DNA from 4 places in the Planococcus sp. 1R117A genome. Region 2 is predicted to be linked to each of the others. Evidence: riboswitches for the same ligand, from Rfam matches in the RefSeq annotation. Region 2 holds a riboswitch; each other region holds the start of a gene.

Region 1 (4,215 bases), 510 kb from region 2:
ATTGCCATACTGCTCTTGCAGCTTAGCGGCCACGTTTTTCATATGGCTCTTTTTCGCTTCGAAAGCCTCTTTGTCAAAATCGCGAATGATATAGGAGAGAACCGCTTGATCAACATTTCCATTAAAACTGTTCAAGTGGATAAACCCTTCGTAGCCTTCGGTCAATTCAGGTACCTCATTTTTCGGCATTTCTTCCTGGAAGCGGATAGCGACCGTTTGGGCATTGATCATTTTATCTTTGGCTGAACCGGGATGAACGCTTTTCCCTTGGACCGTCAGTTTGGCAGCAGCTGCGTTAAAGCTTTCATACTGCAGTTCGCCAAGAGGCCCGCCGTCCATTGTATAAGCAAAGTCAGCTGCGAAACGCTCTACATCAAACTTATGTGGTCCGAGGCCAATTTCTTCGTCTGGTGTAAAAGCTACACGGATTTTTCCATGCTTAATTTCAGGATGTTGAACCAAGTATTCCATGGCGGTCATAATTTCGGCAACACCCGCTTTATTGTCGGCACCAAGCAAAGTGGTGCCGTCAGTAGTAATCAAAGTATGGCCAACATAATTCTTCAAGTCAGGAAAGTCGGCGACTGCCATAGTAACGGAAGAACTCAATTGAATGTCGCTGCCATCGTAATTGTCGATGCGCTGCGGATTGACGTTTTTTCCTGTGAAATCCGTAGCGGTGTCGACATGCGCCAGAAAGCCGACAACGGGAATTTCTTTTTCTGTGTTGGCAGGCAAGGTGCCGAACAAATAACCGAACTCGTCCATGCTGACATCTTCCAAACCGATTTCCTTCATTTCGTTTTCGAGTTCATGCAACAAATCCCATTGCCCCGGCGTAGAAGGTGTTTCAGTGCTCTCAGCATCCGATTGTGTATCAATTTTTGCATAGCGGACAAGGCGCTCAATCAGCTTTTCAAACATATACAGTTCCCCCTAAGTATGTAATCACTTTATTTTAGCATGAAAATAGGGAATTTTGGCAATACGCCCAAATGCTGCGCATTCGGCTCGGAGGAAAAATGAAATACGACCAGCAACGGATAAAATACGAACAGTAGCAGACGAAATACGACCAGCAAAGATAAAAATACGACCAGCAAGACAAAAAATACGATTCTAGACAATAAAAAAGACAGCGGATCCGCTGCCTATGCCGGCTTCTTAAGCAGAGCCGGCAGGTTTTTTCCGGAAAACAGAAGAAACTTTGTTTTCTGTTCCGTTTTTAATGCGCGTGATGTTCTCGAGATGCTTCCAGACTGCCATAGCAAACAAAGCGAAGGCGGTGACTAAAGGCCATATGCCTTCGGCCGGCCAAAAGGCAATGGCAAAAAACATGCCATATAATACGAGAACCCCGACCACTAAATAGCCGGTAGCCAGTGCTGCCAGCACCAGCAGCAGACCGCCGGCAAGGCCAAGCTTCCAATCAAGGGCCAGCATGGCGCCGATAACTGAAGCTGTTCCTTTTCCGCCATCAAAGTTCATATAGAACGGGAAGTTATGGCCGAAAACGACAGCGGCCGCTGCGAGAAATAGCAGCATCCAAACCATTTCATCCGGCAGAGAAGCGCCGCTTAGCAAAAAGCGGAATCCCATAACAACAGCTGCTCCTTTAAAAATATCAAGAACAGCAACAAGCGCCCCGTATTTCCAGCCGAGAACAATAGCTGCGTTTGAAGCCCCTGAATTTTTGACGCCTTTATTTTTGACGTTTACGCCGGACAGCAGCTGGGCAATAACAGAACCATGAAGACAACCGATAAAATAACCTGAAAAGAGTGCAAGTGCAATCCATAGAATCATTATTGTTCACCTCTATACAGTAAACGTATTCAATAAGTCATAGGTTTCAAAATCTTTTGAAAAAATGCGCTTGACAAATTTCTCTGTTTTATTCTATACTACTCAACATGATGGAAAACTAAATCTGAATACTCTTATCAAGAGAGGCGGAGGGAATAGGCCCTATGATGCCCGGCAACCAACAAGCAATGCTTGGAAAGGTGCTAAGTCCTACAGATCCGGCAAGACGGGATCTGGCAGATGAGAGGAGGCAATCCGTATATCACGGCCCTCTTCTTAATTGAAGGGGGCTTTTTTCTGTTCCTCCTCAACCATGGTTTCCATCAAAAAAACCTTAGGAGGAAAACAAAATGACAAACTTTAAACCAGAAACGCTTTTATTGCACGGAGGACAACAACCGGATCCAGTTACTGGAGCAAGAGGTGTAGCCATCCATAAAACGACTTCTTATGTGTTTAAAAATACGGAGCACGCCCAAAATCTATTCGGTTTAAAAGAAACAGGAAATATTTATTCACGCATTATGAACCCGACGGTTGATGTTTTCGAACAGCGCGTGGCGCTTCTTGAAGGCGGAACAGCTGCTGTAGCCTTGGCTTCAGGAATGGCAGCTATTGCATTTTCTGTTTTGAACGTAGCAGAAGCGGGCGATGAAATTGTTGCGGACGCCAATTTATACGGAGGTACATACAGTCTCTTCGCCAACACATTGCCGCGGTATGGCATCAACGTCAAATTTGTTGACGGTACAAATCCTGAAAACTTCCGTGAAGCCATTACTGATAAGACAAAAGCGATTTTTGGAGAAATTATTGGAAATCCAAGTTTGAATGTTCTGGATGTAGAAGCAGTGGCCGCAATTGCCCACGAAAATCAGATTCCTTTATTGATCGATAACACATTCGCATCGCCATATGGCAGCAATCCAATTGAGTTTGGTGCTGACGTCGTTATCCATTCTGCAACAAAATGGATTGGCGGACACGGAACAACTATCGGAGGGGTTGTTGTAGATGGCGGTAAATTCAACTGGAATAATCCAAAGTTCCCGAGCTATACACAACCGGATGAAAGCTACCATGGAATCCGCTACGGCATCGATGTGGAAGGTGCGTCTTTCGCGACGAAACTGCGCGTTCAATTGTTGCGTGATTTCGGTCCATCACTCAGCGCCGAAAGTGCCCATGCCTTTTTACAGGGATTGGAAACCTTGCACTTGCGCATTCCACGCCACAACAGCAATGCCCGTATTGTAGCGGAATACTTAAAAGCTCATCCTCAAGTCGAATGGGTCAATTACATTGGATTTGAAGACCACCCATCTCATCAATTGGCACAAAAGTACTTAAAAGACGGATACGGTTCAATTGTCAATTTTGGTGTCAAAGGCGGACGGGAAGCAGGGCGCAAAGTGATTGACAGCGTTGTGTTATGGTCTCATGTGGCAAATGTTGGAGATGCGAAATCGCTGATTATTCACCCGGCTTCGACAACGCATCAGCAATTGAAGAAAGAAGAACTGGAATCATCAGGTGTTACGGAAGAATTGATCCGTTTATCGATAGGGTTGGAAAATCCAGAAGACTTAATCGCCGACCTTGAACAAGCAATTCAGGCAGCGGTACTCGAGAACGTATAGGAGGGAACGGAAATGACGACAGTATCCATAGGAACACTTCCCCTGGAGTCGACGGAAGTCTTGCATAACGTAGAACTTGCCTACGAACGGTGCGGCAAAAAAGATGCTCCTGTGATTCTCGTCTGCCATGCTTTAACAGGCGATCAATTTGCAGTCGGCAATGCTGAAAATCCGGGCTGGTGGTCAGGATTGATCGGACCAGGGAAAGCCGTGGATACAAACGTTTTTCAAGTCATTACATTTAATGTGTTGGGTGGCTGCAATGGATCAACCGGTCCATTGTCCCTCAATCCGGAAACGGGTCAGCCATACCGGGCTTCGTTTCCAAATCTTACAATCCGCGATATGGTCCGGGCGGAGCATGCGGCGTTAAAGGAATTGGGTATCTCTCATTTGACCGCGGTCCTAGGAGGATCGCTGGGAGGGATGAAAGCACTTGAATGGGGGCATTTGTACCCGGATTTTGTTGATGCCATTCTTCCGCTTGCTGTGACCCCTGCTTACAGTGATTATGGTGTGGCTTTCAATTGGATTGGCATTCAGGCAATAGAAAATGATGCGCTCTTTAAAGATGGAAATTATACGGATTCCTCCGAGCTGAAAGGCTTTGAATTGGCGCGCATGGCCGCCATGGTCACTTACCGGAGCGGCAATCTATTCGATCAGCGGTTCCGCCGCTGTTCCAATGACAGCCGTTTTGAAGTGGAGTCCTATCTCGATTATCAAGGGAAAAAATTGGCCAGGCGTTTTGATGCCAATAGCTACTTGA
Region 2 (4,215 bases):
TTGGTGCCGTGGTCAATCAAAATTCCGTCAAATCCTTGGTTGATGGCTGCGTCCAAGTTGGATGCCATTTTTGCCAAGTCGCCGTCCGATGTAAAGACCGTTACGTTGCCGCCGAATTTCCCGACTTGTTCTTCCACGCCTTCGATATACTGCGCAGAAAACGTCCCTAAGTTTTGCTGCATGATGAGCGCGACTTTTTTGCCGGCCAACGGATTATCCGAGGCTTCTGCTTTCGCAGCGTCCGGCGTCTTTTCTTCACTGCCTTCGCCTTTTGGCTGGCAGGCAGCCAGAAATGCACTGATGATCAATAAAATGGTTAATAATAAGAGCGATTGTTTTTTCATTATTTTTCTCCTTTTTCTGCATAGAGGTTAAGAACTCCGGGAATATTTTGGTAGTAATCAGGTCTGATGATTCCTTTTTCTGTGATGATTGCAGTAATAAAGCGGGATGGAGTCACATCAAAAGCAGGATTAAAGACTTTCGTGCCCAGAGGCGCTACCGGCCGGCTGCCAATATGAGTGATTTCTTCCGCTTTCCGTTCTTCAATTGGTATTTCTGCACCGCTGTCAATGGTGACGTCAAACGTTGATGCGGGCGCCGCTACATAAAATGGAATCCCATAAGCATCAGCGAGAATCGCCAAGTTGAGTGTTCCGATTTTATTGGCGGTATCGCCGTTTGCCGCGATGCGGTCCGCGCCCACGATAATGGCTTCGATGTCTTTCGCCCCAATGGTGTGGGCCGCCATGCTGTCGGTGATAAGCGTGACGTCCACTCCTGACTGCTGAAGCTCCCAGACGGTCAGCCGTGAACCTTGGAATACCGGGCGGGTCTCACATGCAAACACTTCAAATTTCCGGCCGCGTTCGCTTCCAAGGTGAAATGGCGCCAAGGCTGTTCCATATTTCGCAGTGGCAATCGATCCGGCATTGCAGATGGTCATCACCCGTTTATGCCCTTCCAAAAGCGACAAGGCGTATTCGCCGATCTGCCGGCAGGAAGCTTCATCTTCCTGGTGGATGCGCACCGCTTCTGCGATAAGCAGCGCTTTTCCATTTTCTGCAGATTCAGCTTTTTGAACGGCTTCAAGCAATCTATCGAGCGCCCACATTAAGTTGACGGCCGTCGGACGCGACTCTCCTAGATAAAGCGCATCTTTACGCACATAATGCAGGAATGCTTCCACTGTTTCAGCATCGTGCCGCTGGGCTGCCAGTGCTAAGCCATAAGCGGCGGCGATGCCGATGGCCGGCGCGCCGCGAACTTTCAGCGTAAAGATGGCTTCATAGACATCTTCAATCGTCTCGAGTGTCAAATAGTCAATTTCATGCGGCAGTTTCTGTTGATCTAAGATGACCAACTGCCCGTCTGTCCAGGCAATTGATAATGGAATTGTCATTGCTTCAGCTCCTCAAGCAGACCAGATACCGCACTGATTGTTGTTAACCCGGAACGTTTTAAAATCAGCGCTTCGCCGGTTTGCAAAGCTTGTTTCTTTAAACGAATGCGCAAATTCTTATCTTCAATGCTGTCCAGATCTTTAACATGTGCCAGTCCGATTGTGCGTCGAATTAATTCACAGCCGGCAAAGCCAAGCGTGTCGCGGAATATCTTTTCCAATATGAACTCTTTATAGCCTGCTGTTTTTTTGTATGCTTCAATGCCTTCCCGGTCCCAAAGTTCTGAAAAGCGGGTTGAGAAAACTTCCCATGTACGTTCGATATGGTTCACAATCACTTGGCGTTCTTCGCCGCTCCGGGTGATTGACTGAACGATCAAGTTTGCCAGAAACAAGCCGACGTCAAAGCCAATCGGACCGTAAAAAGCAAATTCCGGGTCGATGACTTTCGTTTCCGATTCACTGGCAAAAATACTGCCGGTATGAAGGTCCCCATGCAATAGCGCTTCCGCTTCCGTCAAAAAACTGAACTTCAGCTTTGCCGCTTCAAGTTTCAATGGACCGTTGTTCCAGATAGCTTCGACCGTGGCTTGAAGCTCCGGTTCGTAATCATTGGTGTCGTTATTGAAAAACGGGTCGGTGAAAATAAGGTCTTCTGTTATTTTGCACAGTTCCGGGTTGGAGTATTCGGCCGCCAAGCGCTTTTTCTCAAACGGGTGCAGCGCAAAATCGGATGTATGGAACAGCGTGCGCGCCAAATACTCGCCGATGTGTTCCGATAGTTTCGGATAGGCTGCCCCCTGGATCAACCCTTCGCGTGCAATCGTCAGATGAGACAAGTCTTCCATTACGGTAATCGCCAGTTCCTCATCCATGGCATAAACGGCCGGGACCAGCCCCGGTGCAAATTCGCCGTGCTTTTGAAGAGCGTTCGCTTCAATCGTTGCGCGTTTCAAAGTCAGCGGCCAGCTTTCCCCGACAACTTTCGCATACGGCAATGCCTGTTTGATGATCAACCCTTTTCCGCTTTTAGGATCTTTGATCTGGAATACATAATTCAAGTTCCCATCGCCGATTTCGCGGCACACAAGTTCCGCTCCTTCAGGGAATGGGTATAGGCTCTGAGCCAGTGCAATGGCTTTTTCTTCGGTTAATGCTTCGTATTGTTCGGATGCTATTGTCATCATTCATCTACCTTTCCGGGTCAATATAAAAAGCCTCTTTCCGCAAGAAAGAGGCCTAGAATGATAGATTCCATGCCTCTTATCTTTCAGAAATGGTCATTTCTGATGGAATTAGCACCGTGCCTTGCGGAATTTGCATTCCGGCGCAAAAGCGCCCCTTCTCACGAAGGTATTACGGTCGGTTGCTGGGCGTCATAGGGCCAATTTCCCTCTGCCTGCTCTTGATAAGAGTACTATTTGAGTAACTATATGCTGTTGAGAAGAATCCTATCACGGTTCAGAATTGACTGTCAATAACTTTTTTAACTACAAATAATTTTGCGAATATTCATTGACAGAAAGCTTTAAGCATGAAATAATCAAAACTAATTTCTTTATTTAACCCAAATTATTTAACCCAAATTGAATACGCATTCTTATTCAGAGCAGGTGGAGGGACGAGCCCTATGATACCCGGCAACCGGTCCATTAATGGACACGGTGCTAATTCTTGCAGCCGATTTATGCGGCTGAGAAATAAGAAGTTGTTAAGCCTATTAACCTCTTCTTGTTTGAAGAGGTTTTTTATTTTGATTTTTAACAGGAGTGTGAATGCAATGAGCAGTTTAACAGCGACTTACCAGCTGTATGGCAAAGCGGGTTCATTCGGGGAAAAGGCAGAAGGAATCGCCCTGGGCCTGACGATCGGATCGTGGACCGACCTGCCATTATTGGAACAGCAGCAATTAAAACACCATAAAGGAAATGTCGTTTCAGTAACGGAATTTGAAGATTCCCCGCATCCGTTAAAGCCGGATGAAATCAAGGCTGTGGTGAAGATTTCGTATCCAAGTGCCAACTTCTCAGCGGATTTCCCAGCAATTTTAACCACTGTTTTCGGCAAATTGTCGCTGGATGGTGAAGTTAAGCTGCTCGATTTGGAGTTTGACGAAGAGCTGCTCTCCCATTTTCCGGGACCGCGGTTCGGCATCGACGGAATTCGGGAATTGCTTAGCGTTACCGGCCGGCCGCTTGTCATGAGCATCTTCAAAGGCGTCATCGGCCGCGACTTGGATTTCCTGACGTCGCAGCTTCGCCAGCAGGCGCTCGGCGGAGTGGATTTGGTAAAAGATGATGAGATCCTTTTTGATAATCCACTGACGCCTTTTGAGAAGCGGATCACCACAGGGAAAAACGTGCTGCAACAGGTCTTTGAAGAAACCGGGCACCGGACGCTTTATGCGGTGAACTTGTCGGGGCGCACTTCGAACTTGCGTGACAAGGCAAAAAAAGCACGCGAACTTGGGGCGGATGCCTTGCTGTTCAATGTCCATGCTTATGGTCTGGATGTGCTGCAGGAACTGGCAGAAGATCCGGATATCCGGCTGCCGCTCATGGCGCATCCAGCATTCAGCGGCGCTTTCACTTCTTCCAACTTTTATGGACTGGCCACTTCTCTGGCACTCGGAAAACTGGTCCGCTACGCAGGCGCCGACTTTTCTTTGTTCCCCTCCCCTTACGGCAGTGTTGCTCTTGAAAAAGCGCAGGCACTGGCACTTGGCGAGGAATTGGTGAAGGACAGTCCGTTGAAGCAAAGCTTCCCAGTGCCTTCTGCAGGCATCCATCCCGGACTTGTTCCGTTATTGATCA
Region 3 (4,215 bases), on a different contig from region 2:
AACTAAAAGATTAGCTGAAGCTCATATCCGGTACAATACAAAATTATAGTTTCTAGAAAGAGGAATAAAAATGAAAATCCAATTCAAAAACATGACAAAAAATCTTATCTTATTCAGCACGATCACAAGTGTTGCTTTAACTGGCGGAGTAGGAAGCGTCTTTGCTGCAGAAGCACCAGCATACTCGAATACTCAAGCCTACGAAGCGCAGCATATTGAACAGGATACGAAGTATTCGAAAAAGGTAATGAAAGCGGTCCGGGTTAGTTTAGGAGCAAATGCTAAGTCAACCCAAGTAGATGCTGTGATTCAAACGATGCCGAAAGTGAACGTCATGGACCGTTACTTAGCTTCATTTGGCAAAAAGGTCAAAGGCAATGAAGTTCGGCTGGCGGTAAAAGAAATCTTTGATATCGATCTGAACTACGTTTCGAAGATGGATTATGGCAGCAAATTGGCCAGCTATCCTACAGATGTGATGGAAAGCTTGCGTGTTTCCTTGAACGAAGAACCGGCATCGACTAAGCAAGATGCACGGATTATGGAAATGGCGAAGAATGAAGTGATGGACCGCTATCTGAAAGATCACGATTACGCACTCACTGGCGCAGAGAGCCGTGTGCTGATCAATCAGATTTTTGGGGTTAATCTGGAGGGCATTTCCACTTTGGAACATATGCAATTAGCAGTCAGCTCTAAAGGCCAATGGATTGTGAAAAGTGATACAGATCTATTCGTTCTCGAATCCAGCTTGGATGATGTCGATGTTTCGATCTATACGACACCTTACTTTAAAGAAGTGACAGGCAGCGACCAATTGCCGGAGCCGTTAAAAACGAACTTAATGAATCTTGGCTTTACATATAACGAAGAAGCCAATCTTTTGTATTACAAAAACCCAACCGGTGAATCCGTACCGGATGCGTTCAAAGGCCGAGTAATGGGAATTCTTATTGGCACGATTGTGACGGAATACAAGAACAAATAATGGGAAAACCTTCAGGGACTTAGAGGAAACTCTTGGTCCTTTTTTGCGCTTTCCTTTGTTGCAGAATGATTGGGCATGATGGGGTATGGATCAAAACTTAATGTTTTAGAAGAATATAAGACAGGCTGAATTCTGGCAGCTCCGCTAGGTTTGGTAATGAAAAATACTAAACAGATTCTTTAAAAAGAATTCTCCTTCAATTGACCCGTACAATAATCAATCCTTTATATTAATTATCTGATTTTTCTGATACATTTAGAAAGAGGAAGTTTTTGCTATATTTTCGAAATAATAAATTCCAAAGGAGGGATGAAATGAAGGTTATCAAGAATGATGTTACGTTCGTAAGCGAAGGGTTAAATTGTAAGGGCTGGTTGTACGTTCCGGAAGGAGGAGAGCTTAGCAAAAAACCGGCGATTGTCATGGCGCATGGATTTAATGCGGTGAAAGAGATGCATTTGAAGAACTTTGCGGAAAAATTTGCAGAGGCAGGTTTTGCCGTATTGGTTTTTGATTACCGATTTATCGGGGAAAGTGAAGGGGAGCCAAGGCAGCATGTGATTCCTGCAGAGCAGCATAAAGATTATAGAAATGCAATCAGCTGGATTTCAACTCATGATCAAGTAGATGAAAATCGAATTGGCATATGGGGAGCTGGCTACAGTGGAGCTCATGTATTGCATTTGGCAGCAATAGATCCACGGGTGAAAGTTGTCGTAGCCCAAGCTCCCGTGGTAAACGGATGGAAGAGTGCTCAACGGTTAATGAGAAATGACATATTCCATGGATTCGTCCAAAATCTAAGTGCTTACCGTCTGGCCCGTTATATGGGAGCGGAGCACCAGTATGTGCCGGTAGTTGCACCAGAGGGTGAAGTAAGTGCTTTGCCGATTCCAGAGGCTTTTGACTGGTTTACTGAAACAGGGAACACGATTGCACCAAATTGGGAAAATAGAATTACGCTTGAAACAATGGAAGCTCTTTTGGAATATAGCCCGAGCAGCACGATTGAGCGTATTTCCCCGACACCTTTATTAATGTTGGTGGCAGAAAATGATATGTTGGCGACAGCGGATTTAACCATAGAAGCTTTTCAAAAAGCACATGAGCCTAAAAAATTAGTGGTTCTTCCCGGCGGCCACTATAGTGCCTATGTAGACCCAGGATTGTCGGATTTTCTGCCACCACAAATTGAGTGGTTCAAGGAGCATTTGTGAGACTGATTTAAAGAAAGCAGAGAGACAAAAAAAATGCTTTCCTTTATCAATGGAAATTCTAAACCTAAGTGGTATTTCAATCTGGTTCTTTATTGCTAAAATTCACAATAAACAAAATGGGTCTTGCTTTTTGCGTTATATTGAAATAGTATGAAAATATAAATTAAATATGTAAATCTCTTATGAAGAGCGGCGGAGGGACTGGCCCTGTGAAGCCCGGCAACCATTCAAGGTTTTGAACGACCATGAAAAGGTGCTACATCCTGCAAAATACTTGGTATTTTGGAAAATAAGAGAGGTGTAAACTCAAACTTTTTTGAATGCCTCTCTTTTAAGAGAGGCATTTTTATTTTTCACAGAAAAGGAAGCGGGTTGTCATTACAACGGCTGCATGCAGTTGAAGGTTTTACTGGCCACACTGGCAATGAAAAAGAAACAGGAAAAGGGGAAATGACATGAAGAAATGGATAGCAGGAAGTGTACTGGTTTTGTCAGCAGCAGTTTTAGGAGCTTGCGGAAGTGGTGAAGAGGCATCAACTAAAGAAGCGGAAAGCCTTGTCAGTGATGGTGTTTTAACGGTCGGCGTAACCGGAGGTCCGCATGAAGAGCTCGTCGAAAAAGTTGCGGAACTTGCAGAAGAGCAAGGACTGGACTTCACTATTGAAACGAAAGTGTTCTCTGACTACGTAATGCCGAATGTTGCGTTAGCAGAAGAGGAAATTGACTTGAACTCATTCCAGACGGAACCGTTTTTTGAAGAAATGAAAAAAAGCCGGGACTTGGATTTGGTCCGCGTCGGTGATACGGTAACGTTTCCGATGGGCATTTATTCATTAGACTACAAAGATGTCAGCGAACTGCCGGAAGGAGCAAAAATCGGTTTGCCGAGTGATCCGACCAATAGTGGACGGGCTCTAGCTTTGTTCGAAAAAGCGGGCCTTCTTAAAGTGAAGGAAGGCGTTGGCTTGCAGGCGACGGTAATGGATATCGCTGAAAATAAAAACAACTACGAGTTTATCGAACTGGACTCTGCTCAAATTCCACGCCAATTGAACGAGCTGGATGCAGCAGCCATCAATACCAATTTCGCGCTTGAAGCGGGCTTTGTGCCAGCAGAAGATTCGATTTTCATCGAACCAAGCGACTCGCCTTTCGTCAATCTTGTTGCATCACGCACTGAAAACAAAGACGATGAAGCGATCAAGCAATTCCTTGAACTGTACCATAGCGATGAAGTAAAACAATTCATTGAAAAAGAGTTTGCGGGATCGCTTATTCCTTCTTGGTAAAACTTAATGAGAAAGCCGCCTTCGATGGAATCCATCGAAGGCGGCTTTTTTTGTTTAACGGTATTGGCCAGTATTCGCAGGTCCGAAAAAGGGAGTAGGCGGATAGCACAATTCTTTAAATTTCAATCATTTTAATCGTTGATGCGATTTCTTCTTCAGCTGACTGCAGGTTCCATTCATGCGGGTAATAGCCGAGCGGATTGCAGATTACTTCAATGTTTTTATAATGTTCATGATAGCGTGTATGGGTATGGCCAAAAATAAGCTTTTTGACCTGGTATTCCATCGCCAGTTCGCCAAAGCGGGAACTTCCCATCATGGCATTGAAGAAATCCCAGCTCGGATCTTCCTTCACTTGCAGAAAATGAGCGAACGGTACAACATGAGTGACCAGGATGATGTTTTTGCCGCGATATTCTTTGAGCCAGTTCTCCAGTTTTGCGGTATACTGCTCCGTCAAGGCAGAGTCGGTTACTGGCCAGTGGGCATACGTTTTATCCGGCCACGTAAAGCTGCCGAATGTGCCTTTGGCAAATTGCTGTTCAGTAAATCCCGCAACGCCGAATGTGTAATCATACCAGCCGCCATCGTCGATTACGACCCAGTCTTCGTTCAATTGGACAGGGCCGTTGCCAAGATTTCCGCGGAACTCGAGAAGTTTGGAATAGGCAGCGGCGGAATCTTCCGCATAGACATCGTGGTTGCCATGGACGAATAATAG
Region 4 (4,215 bases), on a different contig from region 2:
TCTTTTTTAACGGAGGTTTTCCATGATTTACCCATTCAACGGCAAGCACCCATCCATTCATCCATCCGTATTCATTGCGGACCATACAACAATCACCGGTGATGTGACAATTGGTGCTGAATCATCCGTCTGGTTCAATACCGTCATACGCGGTGACGTCTCTCCGACTATCATCGGAAACAAAACCAATATCCAGGATTTATGCATGCTTCACCAGAGTCCAGGGAAAACATTGATTCTTGAAGACAATGTTACGATTGGCCATCAAGTGACACTCCATAGCTGCATTATCCGAAAAGGCGCACTGATTGGCATGGGATCCATCATATTAGACGGCGCTGAAGTTGGAGAAGGCGCATTCATCGGAGCTGGAAGCCTCGTTCCGCCCGGCAAAGTTATTCCGCCCGGAATGCTGGCGCTTGGGCGTCCAGCGAAAGTGGTCCGTGAACTCCGGGATGATGATAAGCAAGATATGGAACGCATCGTCCGGGAGTATGCGGAAAAAGGTGCTTACTATAAATCATTGCAAAAAAATTATATCGAGCAAGAAAAATAACAACAAAAAAGACGATCAGGCATTTTTGCCTGATCGTCTTTTTTGTTGTTTTTTAAGCTTGTCCATTAAAGATGCCTGATTGTTCTCTAAGAACTTCCACTTTATCTGTACGTTCCCATGGAAGGTCGATATCGGTGCGTCCAAAATGTCCATATGCTGCTGTCTGTTTGTAGATCGGGCGTCGAAGGTCAAGCATTTTGATGATTCCAGCCGGGCGCAAATCGAAGTTTGCACGGACTAGATCGTCCAAAATTTCTTCGTCGACTTTGCCTGTTCCAAATGTATCAAAAGCGATTGATACTGGATGAGCTACGCCGATTGCGTAAGCCAATTGCACTTCGCAACGATCTGCCAAGCCTGCCGCTACGATGTTTTTCGCTACATAACGAGCTGCATAAGCCGCTGAACGGTCCACTTTCGTCGCGTCTTTTCCTGAGAATGCGCCGCCGCCATGGCGTGCAAAGCCGCCGTAAGTATCAACAATAATTTTGCGCCCTGTAAGGCCCGCATCTCCTTGTGGACCACCGATTACAAAACGGCCAGTCGGGTTAATGAAGTATTTTGTTTCATCATCCATCAAATGTTGAGGGACAACTTCATTGATGACATATTCTTTGATGTTGCGCTGTATTTGTTCAAGTGTCACTTCCGGGTGATGCTGTGTGGAAATAACGATGGTGTCCACGCGAAGCGGTTTATTGTTTTCATCGTATTCGATGGTAACTTGTGTTTTGCCATCGGGACGCAAGTATGGAAGTATTTCTTCTTTGCGCACTTGAGCCAATCGGCGTGCCAATTTATGGGCTAGAGAGATTGGTAGAGGCATTAATTCTTCCGTTTCGTTGCACGCGAATCCGAACATCAGACCTTGGTCTCCTGCTCCGATATCGTCTAATTCTTTATCAGTCATTTGGCCTTCACGCGATTCAAGCGCTACGTTTACTCCAGCAGCGATGTCCGGTGATTGCTCATCGATAGATGTCAGAACTGCACTTGTTTCTGAGTCAAAGCCATATTTAGCACGTGTATAACCGATTTCCCGTACTGTTTCACGTACAACTTTCGGGATATCAACGTAAGTGGAAGTCGTAATTTCCCCTGCAACAAGCACTAACCCTGTAGTTACAGTGGTTTCGCATGCAACACGTGCATTGGGATCTTCTGCTAAAATGGCATCCAGGATTGCATCTGAAATCTGGTCACAGATTTTATCCGGATGTCCTTCTGTTACTGATTCTGATGTGAATAATCGACGGTTTTTCAAAATGTGTTTCCTCCTTATATCCTGCGAGATTGCTCTCGAAATTGATACGGTACTCGTTTCCCATGTCAAGTCCGTTCCGTGAGGATTGAACTTCAAGCCGTTGTGGCCTTTGTACACGAGGATTAAGGGCAATTTCATAAAAAAATCCCATCCATCATTTGCATGTGGAAAGGAGAAATCATCATAAGCACCTTTCACTCTTATCGTCCAAGGTTGAGTTCCTTGCTTCAGGTTTGGCACCTTCTCTGCAATTTGCAGCAGGTTGCCGGGTTTCATAGGGCCTGTCCCCTCCACCAGCTCGGAATAAGAGTATCCGTTCAATTTTTCATCATACGGAAAGTATAATGTTATGTCAACGTTTTTCAATCAATCTTTCCACATTAAATCATTAATTGGTTATAATAGGTGATTCAAGATCATAAAATGTATTTTTTTCATTACAATCAGTTATTAGTATAGACTAATGGGCTCAATGTGTTATACTAATGTTCGAATATACATCCTCCCCATCACCATGGGAATAACCGAAAAGGAAGGTACATATAAATGAATCCAGTGAACTTCGCAAACAACTTAAAGGATCTTTTAAATGGCCAAAATGTGCACGTCCAGCTTTCAGTTCCGCAATTAGTGGAAGCGGCAACATCACGTGGGGAAGCCGTATTGACTCGAGAAGGCGCTGTAAAAGCTGAAACCGGCAAATATACAGGCCGCTCGCCTAAAGACAAGTATATAGTAGAAGAAGACATTTCAAAAGACAAAATTGATTGGGGCGCTGTCAACCGTCCGATTTCTTCTGAGGTTTTTGAAAACTTATATAACAAAGTAATCGAGCATTTGAAACAACAAGATGCATTATATGTTTTCAAAGGCTTTGCAGGAGCAGACCCAGAGTCTCGTTTGGCTATCCAGACGATCAATGAGTACGCTTGGCATAATCTGTTCGCCCACCAATTGTTCATCCGCCCGACTGCAGAAGAACTGGCGGCGCATGAAGCGGAATTCACCGTTGTCTACGCCCCGACATTCCAAGCGGATCCTGCAGTGGACGGCACTGATTCTGAAACGTTTATCATCGTTTCTATGGAGAAAAAAATCATTCTGATCGGCGGCACTGAATACGCCGGCGAAATGAAAAAATCCATCTTCTCCATCATGAACCACATCTTGCCTGAAAAAGGCATTCTTCCGATGCACTGTTCAGCTAACGTAGGCCAAGAGGGCGACGTAGCATTATTCTTCGGTTTATCCGGAACAGGAAAAACAACTTTATCTGCTGATGAAGACCGTAAATTGATCGGCGATGACGAGCACGGCTGGTCGGATAATGGCGTCTTCAATATTGAAGGCGGCTGCTATGCGAAAACCATCAATCTTACACGTGAGCACGAACCTCAAATCTATGACGCCATCCGTTTCGGTGCTGTTCTTGAAAACGTTGTCGTTGACGAAGATACACGCATCCCGGATTATCACGATGGATCATTGACTGAAAATACACGTGCCGCTTACCCGATCCAGGCAATTGATAATATTGTGGATCCTTCGGTAGCAGGGCACCCAAAAACAATCGTATTTTTGACAGCTGATGCTTTCGGCGTGTTGCCTCCAATCAGCAAATTGACGAAAGAACAAGCAATGTATCATTTCTTAAGCGGCTACACATCTAAACTGGCTGGAACAGAGCGCGGGGTTACTTCTCCTGAAGCGACATTCTCAACTTGCTTCGGATCACCTTTCCTTCCTTTGCATGCGACTGTGTACGCTGAAATGCTTGGACAAAAAATCGACGAGCATGGCGTTGATGTATTCCTTGTAAATACGGGCTGGACTGGCGGCGAGTACGGAGTCGGCAGCCGTATGAAATTGTCATACACACGCACAATGGTGCGTGCTGCAATCAAAGGCGAACTTCATGATATCGAAACTGATAAAGAAGAAATCTTTGGCCTGCAAATTCCAAAACAAATAACTGGCGTGCCTTCTGAAATCTTGAATCCGCGCAATGCATGGGCAGACAAAGAAGCTTACGACAAGAAAGCAAAAGAACTTTCTCAGGAATTCCAAGAAAACTTCAAAAAATTCGGCACCGTTTCAGCTGACATCAGCGTTCAAGGCGGACCGGCAAAAATCTAATAAGCAAGCTAAAAAGCTATCCTTTATGGATAGCTTTTTTCATTGAAAGTTCACAAATTTTATTTATCTACATATAAAACGATATTCAGTGAAATCTCTTACTCCTGTCTCTGCATTGTACTTGTATCGCTGCACTAGCTTCTTCGCAAAGGTAATGGCCGAACTTTCGGCCATTACCTTTCGTGCCTTCTCATCCATTCCGTCAACGCTTTTACGGTTTTGCGATTGGCTGCTGGCGGAAAGAAATGGGTATACTCCG

What was found. A riboswitch is a leader RNA that binds a small molecule or an ion and turns the genes downstream of it on or off. The one in region 2 is predicted to bind S-adenosylmethionine.
Region 1: it holds a riboswitch for S-adenosylmethionine, as region 2 does, so the genes downstream of both, ACSFXN_RS02225 (O-acetylhomoserine aminocarboxypropyltransferase/cysteine synthase family protein) here and mtnK (S-methyl-5-thioribose kinase) in region 2, are expected to answer to the same signal.
Region 3: it holds a riboswitch for S-adenosylmethionine, as region 2 does, so the genes downstream of both, ACSFXN_RS15265 (MetQ/NlpA family ABC transporter substrate-binding protein) here and mtnK (S-methyl-5-thioribose kinase) in region 2, are expected to answer to the same signal.
Region 4: it holds a riboswitch for S-adenosylmethionine, as region 2 does, so the genes downstream of both, metK (methionine adenosyltransferase) here and mtnK (S-methyl-5-thioribose kinase) in region 2, are expected to answer to the same signal.

What each region holds. Positions count from the first base shown of each region.
Region 1 covers NZ_JBPRLO010000001.1:501,795-506,009, reverse strand. The annotation lists gene pepT (peptidase T) at 1-924, opposite strand, end outside; gene ACSFXN_RS02230 (glycerol-3-phosphate acyltransferase) at 1,165-1,806, opposite strand; SAM riboswitch class I at 1,938-2,053, shown strand; gene ACSFXN_RS02225 (O-acetylhomoserine aminocarboxypropyltransferase/cysteine synthase family protein) at 2,157-3,446, shown strand; gene metX (homoserine O-acetyltransferase MetX) at 3,459-4,215, shown strand, end outside.
Region 2 covers NZ_JBPRLO010000001.1:1,015,090-1,019,304, forward strand. The annotation lists gene ACSFXN_RS04780 (sugar ABC transporter substrate-binding protein) at 1-344, opposite strand, end outside; gene mtnA (S-methyl-5-thioribose-1-phosphate isomerase) at 344-1,402, opposite strand; gene mtnK (S-methyl-5-thioribose kinase) at 1,399-2,589, opposite strand; SAM riboswitch class I at 2,663-2,817, opposite strand; SAM riboswitch class I at 3,000-3,109, shown strand; gene mtnW (2,3-diketo-5-methylthiopentyl-1-phosphate enolase) at 3,183-4,215, shown strand, end outside.
Region 3 covers NZ_JBPRLO010000005.1:110,519-114,733, forward strand. The annotation lists gene ACSFXN_RS15255 (hypothetical protein) at 71-988, shown strand; gene ACSFXN_RS15260 (alpha/beta hydrolase) at 1,303-2,205, shown strand; SAM riboswitch class I at 2,383-2,501, shown strand; gene ACSFXN_RS15265 (MetQ/NlpA family ABC transporter substrate-binding protein) at 2,661-3,494, shown strand; gene ACSFXN_RS15270 (metallophosphoesterase) at 3,610-4,215, opposite strand, start outside.
Region 4 covers NZ_JBPRLO010000002.1:848,491-852,705, forward strand. The annotation lists gene ACSFXN_RS09605 (gamma carbonic anhydrase) at 23-556, shown strand; gene metK (methionine adenosyltransferase) at 609-1,820, opposite strand; SAM riboswitch class I at 2,018-2,130, opposite strand; gene pckA (phosphoenolpyruvate carboxykinase (ATP)) at 2,367-3,956, shown strand; gene ACSFXN_RS09620 (alpha/beta hydrolase family protein) at 4,130-4,215, opposite strand, start outside.